DNA from 2 places in the Pseudoalteromonas sp. NZS11 genome. Region 1 is predicted to be linked to the other one. Evidence: predicted binding sites of a transcription regulator. Region 1 holds the regulator's gene; the other holds the start of a gene.
What was found. The regulator LexA, encoded in region 1, represses DNA repair genes until DNA is damaged. The targets are predictions, from matches to a motif close to TACTGTATNNNNATACAGTA.

Region 2: dinB (DNA polymerase IV) is a predicted target of LexA. The motif match lies at 2,859-2,878, and genes of this name have one in related genera.

What each region holds. Positions count from the first base shown of each region.
Region 1 is NZ_JADYWP010000012.1:71,270-79,071, forward strand. Features, by position in the region: gene ctaD (cytochrome c oxidase subunit I) at 1-1,570, opposite strand, end outside; gene coxB (cytochrome c oxidase subunit II) at 1,570-2,712, opposite strand; gene lexA (transcriptional repressor LexA) at 3,196-3,813, opposite strand; gene I6E82_RS18065 (PaaI family thioesterase) at 3,981-4,421, shown strand; gene I6E82_RS18070 (hypothetical protein) at 4,422-4,802, opposite strand; gene I6E82_RS18075 (hypothetical protein) at 5,116-5,841, shown strand; gene I6E82_RS18080 (chaperone modulator CbpM) at 5,917-6,237, opposite strand; gene I6E82_RS18085 (DnaJ C-terminal domain-containing protein) at 6,237-7,205, opposite strand; gene I6E82_RS18090 (endonuclease) at 7,437-7,802, shown strand, end outside.
Region 2 is NZ_JADYWP010000001.1:435,879-443,680, reverse strand. Features, by position in the region: gene I6E82_RS01990 (methyl-accepting chemotaxis protein) at 1-69, shown strand, start outside; gene I6E82_RS01985 (M17 family metallopeptidase) at 144-1,664, opposite strand; gene dinB (DNA polymerase IV) at 1,794-2,846, opposite strand; gene I6E82_RS01975 (acyl-CoA thioesterase) at 3,574-4,008, shown strand; gene I6E82_RS01970 (aldo/keto reductase) at 4,018-5,070, shown strand; gene I6E82_RS01965 (ABC transporter substrate-binding protein) at 5,187-6,110, shown strand; gene I6E82_RS01960 (fumarylacetoacetate hydrolase family protein) at 6,061-6,681, opposite strand; gene I6E82_RS01955 (hybrid sensor histidine kinase/response regulator) at 6,701-7,802, opposite strand, start outside.

The DNA of each region.
Region 1 (7,802 bases):
AAAAAGTATGATATGGCGCTGGAGAGTCAACTTCCCACTCAAGCCCTTCTGCCCCTTCCCATACTTTTGCAGGCACTTTATCACCGCCACGCGCGCATTTAATTACCACAGCTACAAACAACAATTGCGATAAACCAAAGGCAAATCCACCAATACTTATGATTGCGTTAAAGTCGGCAAATTGAAGTGCATAATCGGGAATTCGACGCGGCATACCGGCAAGCCCTACAAAATGCATAGGAAAAAACAATACGTTCACACTCACCAGCGATAGCCAAAAATGCCATTTAGCTAGCGTGATATTAAACATATTGCCCGTCCACTTGGGCAGCCAGTAATAGGCCCCCGCCATTATCGAAAATACAGCCCCTGTTACTAATACATAATGAAAATGCGCCACTACAAAATAAGTATCGTGGTACTGAAAGTCAGCAGGTGTAATTGCCAGCATCAACCCCGAAAAGCCACCTAAGGTAAACAGCACAATAAACGCAATACTAAAAAGCATTGGCACTTCAAAAGTTATTGAGCCTTTCCACATTGTGGCAACCCAATTAAATACTTTTACTCCTGTAGGTACCGATATAAGCATGGTCGCGTACATAAAAAACAACTCGCCAGCGACCGGCATCCCAGTGGTAAACATATGATGAGCCCATACAATAAAGCTCAATAGTGCTATGGAGGATGTGGCGTATACCATTGAGGCATAGCCAAAAAGTTTTTTACGAGAAAAGGTAGGTACTATTGTAGATATAATGCCAAAGGCAGGAAGAATCATTATGTATACTTCGGGATGACCAAAAAACCAAAAAATGTGTTGGAACATCACCGGGTCGCCACCGCCTGCGGCATCAAAAAAGCTGGTCGCAAAATACTTATCGGTAAGTACCATAGTGACAGCCCCTGCAAGCACTGGCATTACCGCTATTAATAAAAAGGCAGTAATTAACCACGTCCATACAAATAAGGGCAACTTCATCCATGTCATGCCGGGAGCACGTAAGTTCACTATAGTTACAATCACATTGATTGCGCCCATTATTGAGCTAATCCCCATAATATGTACGGCAAATACAAACAATGCAGTATTGTCATTACTGTATGTTGTAGACAGTGGTGCATAAAAAGTCCAACCAAATGCAGGACCCCCACCAGGCATAAATAACGATGCCAATAGGATTAAAAACGCAAACGGTAAAATCCAAAAGCTCCAGTTATTCATTCTTGGCAATGCCATATCTGGCGCGCCAATCATGAGTGGTATCATCCAGTTAGCAAGGCCTGTAAAGGCCGGCATAACCGCACCAAACACCATAATTAAACCATGCACTGTGGTCATTTGATTAAAAAAGTGAGGATCGACCAACTGTAAACCTGGTTGAAATAATTCAGCTCTGATCACCATGGCCATTCCACCACCAATTAAGAACATGGTCAGCGAAAAAATTAAATATAAACTACCTATATCTTTATGATTAGTTGTGTAAAGCCAGCGTTTAAAACCTTTAGCTGGGTGATGAGCATGATGAGCTTCATTGGCGTTAGGTTGTTCTACTATGCTACTCATTAGTTCGCCTCCACTTTGGCATCAAGTGCTGCCTGTATTTGACTCGGTTGAATAACATCACCCGTATCATTACCCCACGCATTACGTTTATAAGTAATAACCGCTGCTAATTGCTTTATAGATAACTGTTTGGCAAATGCTTGCATTGCCGTACCGGGTCGCCCATGGATAACTACATCAATGTGATCTTTTATATCGCCAAGCACTATAGGGCTGCCTTTAAGTGCAGGAAATACACCCGGTAACCCCATGCCAGTAGGCTGATGACATGCAGCACAATTGGCCATATATACTTGTTCGCCTAAAGTCATTAATTCTTCTTTTGGGAGGGTTTTATCAAGTAATGCGGCATCTGCTAATGCTGCTTTTTGTTTAGCTTGCTTTGCATCTGCAAGCCACGTTTTAAAATCAGCCTCAGATTTAGCGACCACCACAACGGGCATAAAGCCATGATCTTTACCACACAACTCAGCACATTGGCCTCGGTAAGTACCTTCTTCGTTTATGTTCGTCCATGTTTCGTTTATAAAGCCGGGATTCGCATCTTTTTTAACTGCAAAATCAGGTACCCACCAAGAGTGAATAACATCGTCAGAAGTCATTAAAAATCGTACTTTTTGATTTATTGGCAGTACGAGAGGTTTATCAACCTCAAGTAAGTAGTTAGGATTTTTATCTGCAAGATTCGCTATTTCATCTTGCGGGGTAGATAAAATAGAGTAGAACTCTACATCTTCACCCATATATTCATAATGCCATTTCCATTGCGAGCCTGTAATTTTAATAGTGAGATCAGCTTTGCTGGCATCTTCCATTGCAATTAGGGTTTTAGTGGCTGGTACTGCCATAGCAATTAAAATAACAAACGGGATTGCAGTCCAAAGTATTTCTACTTTAGTGCTTTCGTGAAATTGGGCAGGTACAGCCCCTTTAGATTTACGGTGATGAATAAGTGCCCAAAACATAATTGCGAACACTATCACCCCAATCACACAACATATTATAAATATGGTCATGTGCAGCTGATATACATTATTGCTTATATCGGTTACGCCTTTGCGCATATTGTATTGGCTGTTAGCCAAAACTGGGTGCGAAAAAACACATAATATAAGCCACAAGGTAGAGGTCAGTTTACCCATGTGACGGCTCCTTTGATGCTATTGCGAATGCAAAGCGAAGAGGCATACGGCTTAAACGCCAATTCGTTATTTTTATTTTTTTAGTCAATCTCATTTAATATTGATTGGTTTTGCTGCGCCAACAACGGGTTTGTGTATATTGTGTGTTCTCAAAACTAAAAAGCTGTGAGTTATTATTAGCTCAGCACATTAATAATTAGCTAAAAAATGAACAACAAGCAAGTTTTAGTATAAAAAACAATCAGGTGATATTGAGTAATTAATAAAAAATCAGTAACCAACTAGGTAACAGTAAGTTCAAAAGATGAGCAAAACAAAGGGGTTTAACGTATTCGGAGGGGGAAAATATAAGTGCAAAAAAGTTTACAGCTTAAATTGTCAGTGAGCTATTTATGCCCTATTTTTAGTGCGAATTTAAAACAAAAAATGCGTACTAATTAGTACGCATTTATAAAACTGCTTGTTTAAAAGCTATTTTTAAAGTCACATCCAATCAGCGTTTCTTATAACGCCAACGGCTAAGCCTTCAATATTAAAAGACTCATTCTCAAGATCTACTTCAATAGATTCAAAATCGTCGTTTTCAGCATGAAGTAATACTTTACGACCCGCTTTCTCAAGACGTTTTACAGTTACGTCTTCATCTAGGCGGGCAACAATAACTTGCCCGTTTTCAGCGGTTTGAGTACGATGTACAGCAAGTAAATCACCATCCATAATACCAATATCTTTCATGCTCATACCGTTAACGCGTAGTAAAAAATCTGCAGCCGGTTTAAACATTAATGGATCGATTTTGCAGTGACTTTCAACGTGCTCTTGCGCCAAAATAGGTGAACCAGCAGCAACACGCCCTATAAGCGGTAAACCTAATTGTTCTGGCTCTTCTTCTTCAATTAACTGAATACCACGGCTTGCACCTGGTTTCATTTTAATTGCGCCTTTTTTAGCAAGTGCTTTTAAATGTTCTTCAGCAGCATTGGCACTTTTAAAACCTAATGTTTGCGCTATTTCAGCACGTGTAGGAGGCATACCAGTGTCTTTAATAAAAACTTTAATTAGTTCGAGTATTTGAGCTTGGCGGTTCGTTAATGGTCGCATACAACTGGTTTTCCATACAGTACATTTAACTGTGAGTATATACAGTTAAATAAAAATCGCAAATTTAAATTAAGCCTTAAAATAGCCAAAGTAATTTCACTTGTGTACATTTTAGGGATATAACTAAAGCTAGATTTATAAATGATTAAAAAAGCAAAGGAGTCATTATGAGTATTTGGTACCAGCCCATCACTTTAGAGCTGTGCAAGCAGTTAGAACAAGGCATTGATGGCCAAGGAACATTAATGAAAACCATGGGAATAGAAGTCACTGAAATTGGTGATGATTACTTAGTAGCCACTATGCCGGCAATTCCTGAGCATCATAATCCAATGGGAATGGTTCACGGCGGTGCTAACGTTGTACTTGCCGAAACAGTTGCCAGCTATGCAGCTAACTTTGTTGTCGATTTTACAAAATTTTACTGCGTGGGGCAGGAAATTAGCGCAAGTCATTTAAAAGCATCTCGCAACGGCACTTTAACAGCAACGGCAAGAGCGTTTCATATTGGCAAACGTAGTTCAGTGTGGGAAATAAAAATTACAAATAGCCGCAATGAGCTGTGCTGCGTATCAAAAATGACCGCAGCAGTCGTAGAGCGAAGATAGTTACTTTTCGATTGGGTAAATTGTAATTTCCATACCCGCACCAATCGCAGATATACGTAGTAATGTATCTGCATCTAAGGCTTGATTAAAGCACTTAGGTGAAGTGCCTGATTCAAAACCAATATCAAACGTTCTACGTGAACAGCTTAACCATTGTTTTAGCGCGTTACGCGAACACGATTCAATAAGCTCACATATATGGTTTATTGCTTTGTCAGGCGTGTTTACTACACCTGTTGCTTCAATACGCGCTAATTGACGGTATTCGTCTTTGTCATAATGTAAAATCGTCGCGACTTTTTTCAAGTCTGCCACTAGCAAACTAATATCTTGCTTTGATTCAAGCTCAAGATCTACATTTAAAAATTGAATTTCCGACATCGTTTCGTATTTATCCTCTAATAATTTCATTGCAAACTTTAACGCAGTTTTACCGTTATACCAAATCAACTATGCTCTATTAACCACTTTATATAGATATTTCGCAGCTTTTAAGTATTTTTTAGCGTTTAAAGCTAGCTGGATATCAAACACTCAGCTCAATTAAACAAATAAGTCATGTTAGCAATTTAAGTGTAATCTTTTTTATTTTTAAATGATTACAGTAAGCTATAGTTTAAACTGCGACAAAATGTCGCAGTAACTAATCCCATTAATGTAATAAACTAGCCTCTAAAAATAATAAGACTAAAACATGAATAAAAAAATATTTAAGTATGCTCGCAAGTTACATAAATGGCTCGGTTATTTGCTCGCATTACAAATTTTAGCTTGGCTATTAGGTGGTTTAGTCATGAGCGCTATCCCTCTTGATAAAGTTCATGGGGAGCATCTTGCAACACGTACTCTTAATAACCCATTTACGCAGGCTGATTATGTTGCCTCCCTTGACGATATTGCATCTCAGGTGGTTAATCCAACACAAATAATTTTTGAGAACTTTTTAACCACACCTATAATTACAGTAATAAATAAAGATGAACAGCAAAGCTTTAACGGTATAACAGGCCGGCCTTTTGAGCCGCCAACTAAAATACAAATTACCGCAAATGCTAAAGCACACTTACTTATTGATGCTCAAGTGACAAGCGCTGTACTGCTAAAGCAAGGTATGCGAGAAGTTGGATATAAAACCAATGTTTGGCAGGTACAATTTGACGACACATTTAACACAACACTGTACTTGTCAGAAAATAACGGCAGAGTTGTCACCGTTCGCAGCACACTATGGCGAATTTTCGACTTTTTTTGGATGTTACATATTATGGATTACGATGAGCGAGAGGATTTTAATAATCCGCTGCTTATTAGTTTTGCAGCAACCAGCGTACTTTTTTGCCTAAGTGGAATATTACTACTTATGCAAAACATACGACTAAAACGATTTATCCGAATTAAAAGTAAGAATAAATCAAAGTAGTCATATTGGTTTTTAAGAACTAGCGCACTCTCACCAAAGAGTAAATAAGCCCTAGGAAGTACCCAAGGGCAGATTTTATTCCAAGTGTTTAAATCGACTCAAATGTCGCTTTAACATTTCGTTTTCGAAAATCAACTCATCACGCTCATCCAGCAATTGTAAAACTAAAGCTATTGCCGACCAATCTAACGAAAAGTCATGTTGAATACGGGCCGCTTTTTTAACTAAGGTCACTGCAGATACCGTAAATTGCCACTGCGTAACATGCTTCCCCTCAATTGGAACCGCAATATTGTGCTCAACTAGCTCATATAAAATTGCTTCGCTAATATCACTACTCAAACATAGCTCTTTGCTAGTAAGTAAATCATCTTTTTGTGTCACGATAATTTGCATTATGGCTTGCTCCAGTTATTACGGGGATCAAAGTGAGCTTTTTCGGCTAATTCTTCCCAAAGTTTTTTACTGGTATCATCAACAGATGTTGGATTAACAATTTTAAGCACAGCAAATAAATCACCTTTGGCTTTTTTACTCATTAATCCCTTACCTTTAATACGCAAGCGTTGACCAGACTGACTATTAGATGGAATAGTTAATTGGATTTTGCCTGCCAACGTAGGTAAATTTATTTTTGTACCAAGAGCCGCTTCCCATGGTGCAAGAGGGACGACTATATTTAGGTTATGACCTTCAACATCAAATAATGGGTGGGGCACTAAACTAATTTGTAAGTACAAGTCGCCATTTTGCCCGTTCGCTGACCCTAATCCGCCTTGCCCTTTTAGTCGAATTCGTTCGCCATTTACTGAACCTGCGGGAATTTTCACTTTAAGTGATTTTTTAATTTCAGAGACACGACCACTACTATCTCGCTGCGGTAACATAAACTCAACAGGCTTAACGGTATCAACTAAAGTCTCTTCAAGAAAAATCGGGAACTCTATTTCCACATCTTGTCCTTTTTGCGCGCGAGCGGCGTTACTTCTGCCCTGCCCGGAACGATTGAATCCACCGGCGCCGCCAAACATTGAATTAACAAAATCAGAAAACTCTTGATCGGTTTGAGGATCGCTTTGCTGATAATTACTTTGCGATGAAGCATTGTTACCACCATAATTACCTTGCTGTTGACGAGCACGATTTTGTTGATGACGACGTAACTCGTCGTATTTAGTGCGTTCTTCTTTGTTATGAATGACTTCGTAAGCTTCTGCTATTTCTTTAAACTTATCTTCTGCTTGAGGCTCTTTGCTTACATCTGGGTGATATTTTCTGGCTAACTTTTTATAAGCTACTTTAACCGCTTTATCGTCTGCATCAGGCGATATTCCAAGCACTGCATAATAATCAACAAATTTCATTTGCAATCCAAATCCCCATATTGAGTAAGCTTTAAGCATACTCCTTAACGTATAATCTTGTGTGGTTAAAATACGATAAATAGTAAGAAATAAATGAATAGTGAAAATAACTTTGAATAAAAAATTAATCGGACACTTTTTAGTAATATAAGTGCAGGCCTTAAGTTAACTTTATCTTTTATCTTCAAGGCTTTAAACTGCCTGTTCCTGTAGTTCACATTTGTGATGGATATGACTCGATTTATTCTGGCCTTACTGGCTTGTTGTGTGTGTTTTTCGGTATCTGCCGAACAATTTACCCGTTTTTCAACGGCTAAAAGACATTTAATTAAAACCCTCCCTGACAACGCCAAAAGTATTTACTGCGGTTGTGATATTAAAAAAGAAGGCAAAAAACTCATTCCTGATCCTTCTAACTGTGGTTACATTCCTCGAAATACACTTACCCGCTCAGGCAAAATAAATGTACGAGCACTACGTATTGAGTGGGAACATATTGTTCCGGCGTGGGAATTTGGTCATCAGCTACAATGTTGGCAAGATGGCGGACGTAAAAACTGCCGTAAAGTAAGTGCAAAATTTAGAAAAATGGAAGCT
Region 2 (7,802 bases), on a different contig from region 1:
GCCAGTGATAATCTTAAACAAAGTAGCCTAGAGCTTTCGAGCGTAGTTAATCGTTTTAAATTAGATTAATAGCCCATACCGTTATCATAAAATGCAAAAGCCCTGAATTAACAGGGCTTTTTTATTGCATGTAGGTTTTTAGCTTACAAACAGTAACGTGCAAACAAGCTCGTTACTGATGCAGCCGTTGGCTTGCCATGCTGCCAATCACCGCCTTCAACACCGCTTCCAGCAATGTCCATATGCACATAAGGCAAAGGTTGTGCAGAGTCGTTACCGTGCTTATCAAGCCCACCAACAATAGCCATAAACGCCATAGGGAACTGATGCCCACGCGCAGTAACAGCAGATGCTGCGTTATTACTCGAGAGTACATCGTCAGCTAGCGTGCGTGGTTTAATAAAGTCGTAATCTTCACGGCGAGAACGCGATACTTCTGCGCCATCGGCCCACAAATCTCCAAGGTCAGCTATTTGACGTGAAACACCAGCGCTACGAGCTGGACCATTTTCAACATACGCACCGTAAGGACCCATTGCACGTGCCGCGTGACCCGTTAATGTAGCTACAGTAAATAACGTTGGGTTTATTTCGCCTTTAGCTAAATCTTTCATTTCGCTAAGCAGGTCGCCCATTGCTAAGCGCCCTTCTGCATCGGTATTACCAATACGTACACGGATACCTTCGCGGCTAGTAATAATTTCATCTGGCACAAAACAATCCGAGCCAATAGAGTTACGAACAACGGCTAAGTACGATACCACTTTAACGTCTTTAGGCTGATAATCCGCAACGGCTTTCATAAAGCCCGCAACAGAAGCAGCGCCGCCTTTATCACGGCTCATGCCTGCCATATGGCCACCTACTTTTAAATCTGCACCGCCTGTATCGTATACAAGACCCTTACCTACAAACATAAGTGTGCGAGTAATTTCGCCCTCTGGTACATATTCAAGCTTAACAACACGTGGGTGATGGCGCTCAACTGCATACGATGCACGAGCAACAGTGCTTAGCATTGGATAGTTTTTATCAATAGCTGCAATATCATCAATTACGTCAACTGCAATGCTTGAGCCTTTAAATAAATCAACGCAGTAATCAGCAAAACGTGGTGGAGCCATACGCTCAGGTTCAGTGCCACATAAGTCACGCGCGGCATATTGGCCTGCAGCAATCGCATTAACAGCTTTAATTGTTTGCTCGCTTGCGCCAACTAAACCAATTTGAGTAATAGGTTCAATACTTTCACCGTGATATTCACGCGCTTCTAATGGCTGCCATAAGGCTTGGCAAGCGCCTAAATAAGCAACTTCTAAAGCATGCTGATAACGGCTATCGCCATTTAAATTTGGTAAAAATAATACAGGATTAACACTACCCGACGCTTTTGCTTCGTTAATCGCTAATTTAGCAGCATCAAAATAACGGCGTACATCGTCGTAATCTCTATTTAACGGACCCGTTGGCGCAAGTACAACGCGTTTGTTTTCAATCACTAATAAAGTAACTTGTTTACCAATACGAGAATCAACTTTTGCTTGGTCTAAAATAGCATTACGTAATGAGTTATTTGGTAATAGAGAAAAGTCATCACTAATAATAATAAGCGCATCATGAGATGTGCATTCAAGGCTTGCACTAACCGCTTGAGGGTATGCCATAAATAAAGTCCTGTTAGAAAACATAAGCCCCTATTATCGTCGATTTAAATATTGAAGACCAGCAAGGTGCGATGAGCTAATTATACAAGTTGCCAATAAATGGCAACTTGGGGTTACAGGCTTTACAGCTTAATCGAGAATACTAAGTTGAAAGTTTTGTTCTGGCTCGCTTTTAATGCCAACGCCTATGCCAAGTAATCTTACAGGTTGTTGTAGCCCTCGTTGATAAGCCTTAGTAAGGAGTTGAATAAATATTTCTGTGTTTAGCTCGTGGTATGCCTGATCGGCTGAGGTTACTACAAAATTTGCAAACTTCACTTTAACACTCAGCTTATTAATACGGTTTTGTAATTGCTGTTTATTAAGTCTTAAAACTAATTCGTCTAACAATTTTGGCAGCTCATCTAAGCACTCTTGCAAACTTGTTTTATTGTATTCGTAGGTATGCTCAACACTCAGCGACTTTCTGATGCGATCTGTTGATACTTTACCAACATATTCACCTGCACATTTTTGATAAAGCGACACACCAAAATTACCCACATGTTGCTGCATCCAGTTAACGCCTTTTTCACGTACATCCTTGCCGGTATATAAGCCTTTTAAATTTAGCTTTTCGAGCGTTACTTTACCCACCCCCGGAATTTTCCCCAGCGGTAATTGCGCTAAAAAGTCATCGACCTCATGAGGCAAAACGACAAATTGACCATTCGGTTTTTTTTCGTCGCTGGCTATTTTGGCAATAAATTTAATCGGTGCAATACCTGCTGATGCAGTGAGCCCTGTGGCATTGTAAATATCGGCTCTTATTTGCTGTGCAATAAGTGTGGCACTGCCTTTACAAGCAGTGCTGTCTGTTACATCTAGGTAGGCTTCGTCTAAAGAAAGAGGCTCAACTAAGTCTGTGTAGCGGCTAAATACTTCACGTATTTGATTTGAAGCTTCTTTGTATACAGCCATGCGCCCAGGGACAATAACTAAATCGGGGCATAATTGTTTAGCATGATAGTTCGACATAGCCGATCGTACGCCATATTCTCTAGCTATGTAGTTAGCGGTTGAGAGCACGCCTCGTCGGCTATTGCCTCCAATAGCAAGCGGTACACATGCAAGTTTTGGATTATCTCGCATTTCTACTGCTGCATAAAAGCAATCCATGTCTATGTGAATAAACTTCTTCATCACCACAACAATAACTGGTTATTTATACAGTCATTATTATAGAATCAAATGTGATAAGCAAGCCTAGGGCCTGTTTATCTTTCGAGGTTAAATTTGCAGCAGACTGTTTGGTATTTAGGCAAGGCAGAGCCTATGTAGTGTGGTTATTCCCCATAAATAGGCGATAACGTAGCACAAATGCCAAACATACGCTGCCCGAAGGGTTCTGCCTAGGGGCAATTTACTCTTTGTTGCTCGGTTTTTACTTATTCTTACATGGATGTAAGTCAGTAGAATAACGCAGGAGCAGTTATCGAGCCCACTAGGTCACAAACCTCGCGCCGCGATTAAATAGCCCCTAGATTGAACAAATTTTAATCCTGAAAGGTCAACAGGCCCTAGTTAGCGATTAAAAAAAGCGCTTATTACCTTCTTGCTCTTTATAACCGCGCAACCAAAACATAACCTCGAAAAAAAACCCCGCTAACATTAAAATAATAGCGCCTGATTCGTTACCCATTGCGTAACAGGTAAAAGAGGCTATAAAAACCAAACAAGCTAAGGACCAATTAATTATATTCTGCATATTTTTACCTTTGTGTGTTTTTGTGTTTGTCTGTGTAATTTAACTGTAGACCTAAAATTAAACAGGTACAATCATCTTATAAAAAAACATGCTATTAATTACCTTGAGCTCACAACTCCATATTGATAATCTAAATACTTTAAAATTAAGGGCCAATAAATAATGCAAACGTTTAAAGATCAGCACCCTATCCATACCGACATCACCGTAGCGTGGGCTGATATGGATGCACTACAACACGTAAATAATGTAGTGTATTTACGTTACTTTGAAATAGCCCGAATCGACTTCTTAAATAAAATAAATCTGTTCGATACAATAAGCCCTAATGGCGTGGGCCCGGTAATAAGCGAAAATAACATTCGTTATAAACGCCCAGTTACATTCCCAGATACGCTTACAGTCGGTGTTACTATTTCTGATATAAAAACAGACCGATTTGTTATGAATTACACCGTATTTAGTCACGCACAAAACGCTATAACAACAACAGGCACTTCAAAAGTGGTTATGTTTGATTTTGAAACAGGCCAAAAAGCCCTCATTGCAGAGCCTCTTTTATCGGCGTTAGTTAGCTACTCTCAAGACGAGCAATAAGGAATTCTCATGCAATACAGCCCACTTGGCAGCAGTGGTATTAACGTTTCAAGAGTATGTTTAGGCAGTATGACTTGGGGTAAACAAAATACTCAAAGCGATGCTGATGAACAAATAGCCTACGCGTTAGAGCAAGGCGTAAACTTTATTGATACAGCCGAAATGTATGCAGTACCGCCCTCTCCAGAGACCTATGGTAAAACTGAGGAAATTATTGGCAATTGGCTATCGCGTAATCAGCAAAAGCGCAGCGATGTGGTACTTGCTACAAAAATTGCAGGCAATGGATTATCGTGGGTACGTGATGGTGGCAATATTACGCGCCAAACAGTAATAGAAGCCGTAGACGATTCACTTAAGCGCCTTAAAACCGACTACATTGATTTATATCAGCTGCATTGGCCAAACCGCTCTACCCCGCACTTTGGCAGACAATGGCCCGGCACTCTTAAATTTTCCGACGTAAATACACAAGAGCAGCAAGCTAGTATGCTTGATATTCTAGAGGGCCTTAATGAATGTGTTAAAGCAGGTAAAATTAAGCACTGCGGTTTATCAGACGATACGCCATGGGGTATAAGCCAGTTTTTAAGCTTGGCCAAAGAGCATAACTTACCGCGCATGGTATCTATTCAAAATGAGTTTAGCTTAGCGCACGCTAAAGACTGGCCGTATTTAATAGAACAATGTGTACACGAAGATATTGCCTACTTACCGTGGTCGCCCTTAGCAGCCGGTTTATTAACGGGTAAATACCTAAACGGTGCTCGCCCAGAAGGCTCTCGTTGGACCTTCATGCAGCGCAACGGTATTTTTAGAGATACACCAAATGCAGAGCAAGCCACTAAGCAGTATGTTGAGCTGGCTCATGCAAACAATATTACTCCAGCACAACTAGCACTCGCATGGTGTAACCAAGTAGATGGCGTAACCTCTTCAATTATTGGTGCAACAAGCATAGCCCAATTGAAAGAAGATATTGATGCATTTAACATCACGTTAAGCGACGAAATTCTTAGTGAGATTAACACTATATTTAAAAACTATCCTATGCCTTATTAAGCATGTACCAGTTAAAAGCAGCCTTGAACAAGGCTGCTTTTAACTAAAATATTTGACCCTACTACAACCAACACTATACTTTAATTAAGTTTTCTTAATTCAACGAACACTTATCAATGCTGAGAAACGGATACTATGCATTTTGCCTATTAATTGTATTTAACGCGCATGCCGTTGAGAAAAAAGTACAGCCTCTAGAAGAAATTGTTTGGCTGCAAAGTTACACGCCCCCTTTTCATATAGCTAAAAGCGAAAGTGCACCACAAGGCGGTATTTGCGACAACCTAACCGAGCAACTCATTAGAACCATAACAGATGTAAAACATACCCGCTTAATTGTCCCTCAGCAGCGTATAAATAAATATTTAAGTGAAGGAAAAAACGTATGCTTCCCGTGTGTTATTTATAAAAAACATAATAACCAACTACTTAACTACTCAAATCCAACAACGGTATATCCCCCATTTTCAATTATCACGACTAAAGAGCTAAAGCCCAAATTAGAAGAAAAGCACGGCTCGCCCATTCACCTTATTAATTTATTAACCGACCCGCAATACGTATACGGGCAAGCTGCTGCACGTAAATTTACAACTAAAATTAATACAATTATTGAAAATACAAAACGAGATAAAGAGTCATCGTTAAGTTGGAGTAGCGAAAATGAAAGTCAGGCTGTTATAGCACGCTTGAGTCATGGCTTTTTAGACTACTCAATTGATTACCCGTTTATGGCCGATTACTTTAATAAACAAGGGGAGTATACGAATATAGAAAGTGTACCAATAGAAGAAAATGACATTCAATTTATACGAGGAGCAATAGGTTGTGCGGCTAACGCACCTAATAATTTTGCACAGCAAGCGCTTAAAAAAATTAACCGCGCGCTAAAAAATAATGTACTACAATCGCCTGAGTATCAACAAAGTCAGCATAATTGGCTTAAAACTACCTTTGCCGACTTTGATAAACACTACCAACAGCAAGTTATTAATTTTTACTTACTTGCCACTGATGCTCAAGCAAGCACTGTTCATTAGCATAAAGCGCAACAGCAAAAATACTTTTAGCTGTTACCTCACCTACGCCCGACGGTGTGCCTGTCATTACTACGTCACCATCTTCTAAGCTCATAAATTCACTAATTTCTTGTAAAATTGAGTCCGGGTTATGCAGCATAAAATGAGTATCGCCTTGCTGAACTACTTTATTATTAATTTTAAGTTCAAAGCTAAAGTGCTTCATTACATCAGTTAGCGCTACAAAATCAGTTAAAATTACAGAGCCGTCGAACGCTTTAGCGCGCTCCCATGGAAGTCCTTTATTTTTTAATTTACTTTGCACAGTACGCTTAGTTAAATCAAGGCCGAGTCCAACCCCTACAAATTTTTTATTTTTAACTACAAAACATAGCTCGGTTTCATAATGCAGTGTATCGCCGTTATGAGCCGCAAATAACGTATTTGTAATCGCGCTATTTGGTTTGTTAAATAAAACCATTTGATCTGGTGTTTCGTTGTTTAGCTCTGCAATATGTGCGGTATAGTTTCGACCAACACAGACTACTTTTGATGGTGTTAATTCTTCAGATACTAACTTTATTGAATACATATAAATAATGTCTCAGTTATTAGCTAATAAGCGTTTCAAGTAAGCTCAAATTAATAGGTTTAAGTAAAACTCGATCAATATTTAAATCTTTTATTTCTTTAGGATCTGGCTCTGCCCCACTTACAATTACTAAACGTAATTCAGGGTATCGTTCGTTAATCTGCTTGCCTAAGTCTATACCACGTCCGTCGGGTAAATGCATGTCTAACAATACCTTATTAAATTGCTGGTCGTGATTAAGTATTTGCAAACATTGTGCGCAGCTAGACGCAATGACGGTTTCAACGCCTAGACTTTCTAAAAGTAGCTGCGTAATTTGCGCTGCATCGTGATCGTCCTCAACAAGTAAAAAGCGCTGCTTTTTCTCGGTTAAGCCATTGCTACAATTTATATCTTTAGCTTGCGGTGCATGCTCTGGCGCTACCAAATAATCTTGCAAACTTTGGTATAAAGCCGCGCTATCAACAGGTTTTGGTATTACATCGTTAAAGCCTAGTGCAGCAAGCTCCTCATGTATGCCTTTCATAGTAGCGGCAGTGAGCGCGATTATTGGGCCTTTGTAACCCATTTTTCTAAGCTCTATGGTAGCTTCCTTGCCGCCCATTACAGGCATATGAATATCAATAAAAATAATATCGTAAGGCGCTTTATACGCATCTGCAATACGCACTTTTTCAAGCGCTTGTTGGCCATGTTCGGCATAATCGACGCGCGCACCACAAGTACTGATCATATGACCAACTAGCATGCGTAAATCACGTAAATCATCAACTACTAATACTCGCCCATGCACTTTGCATGGAGCCGATTTACTTTGTAGTTGCGGCGCACTACTAAAATTAAGTACCTGTCGTTCTACTTCGCTAATATCACCTGGGTAAACCGAAATAGTAAACGTAGAGCCTTTGCCAATTTCAGAATGCAAACTAATATCACCGTGCATACGTGCTAACAATTCAGCACATATTGCCAAGCCTAAGCCTGCGCCACCTACAGAGCGTGATTCTACATCAGCTATTTGTTCAAATGGCTTAAATATCAGTTCTTGTTTTTCAGGGGCAATGCCCATGCCTGAGTCTTTAATGCTAAAAAACAGCATTTCGGTATCATCAACCCATTGC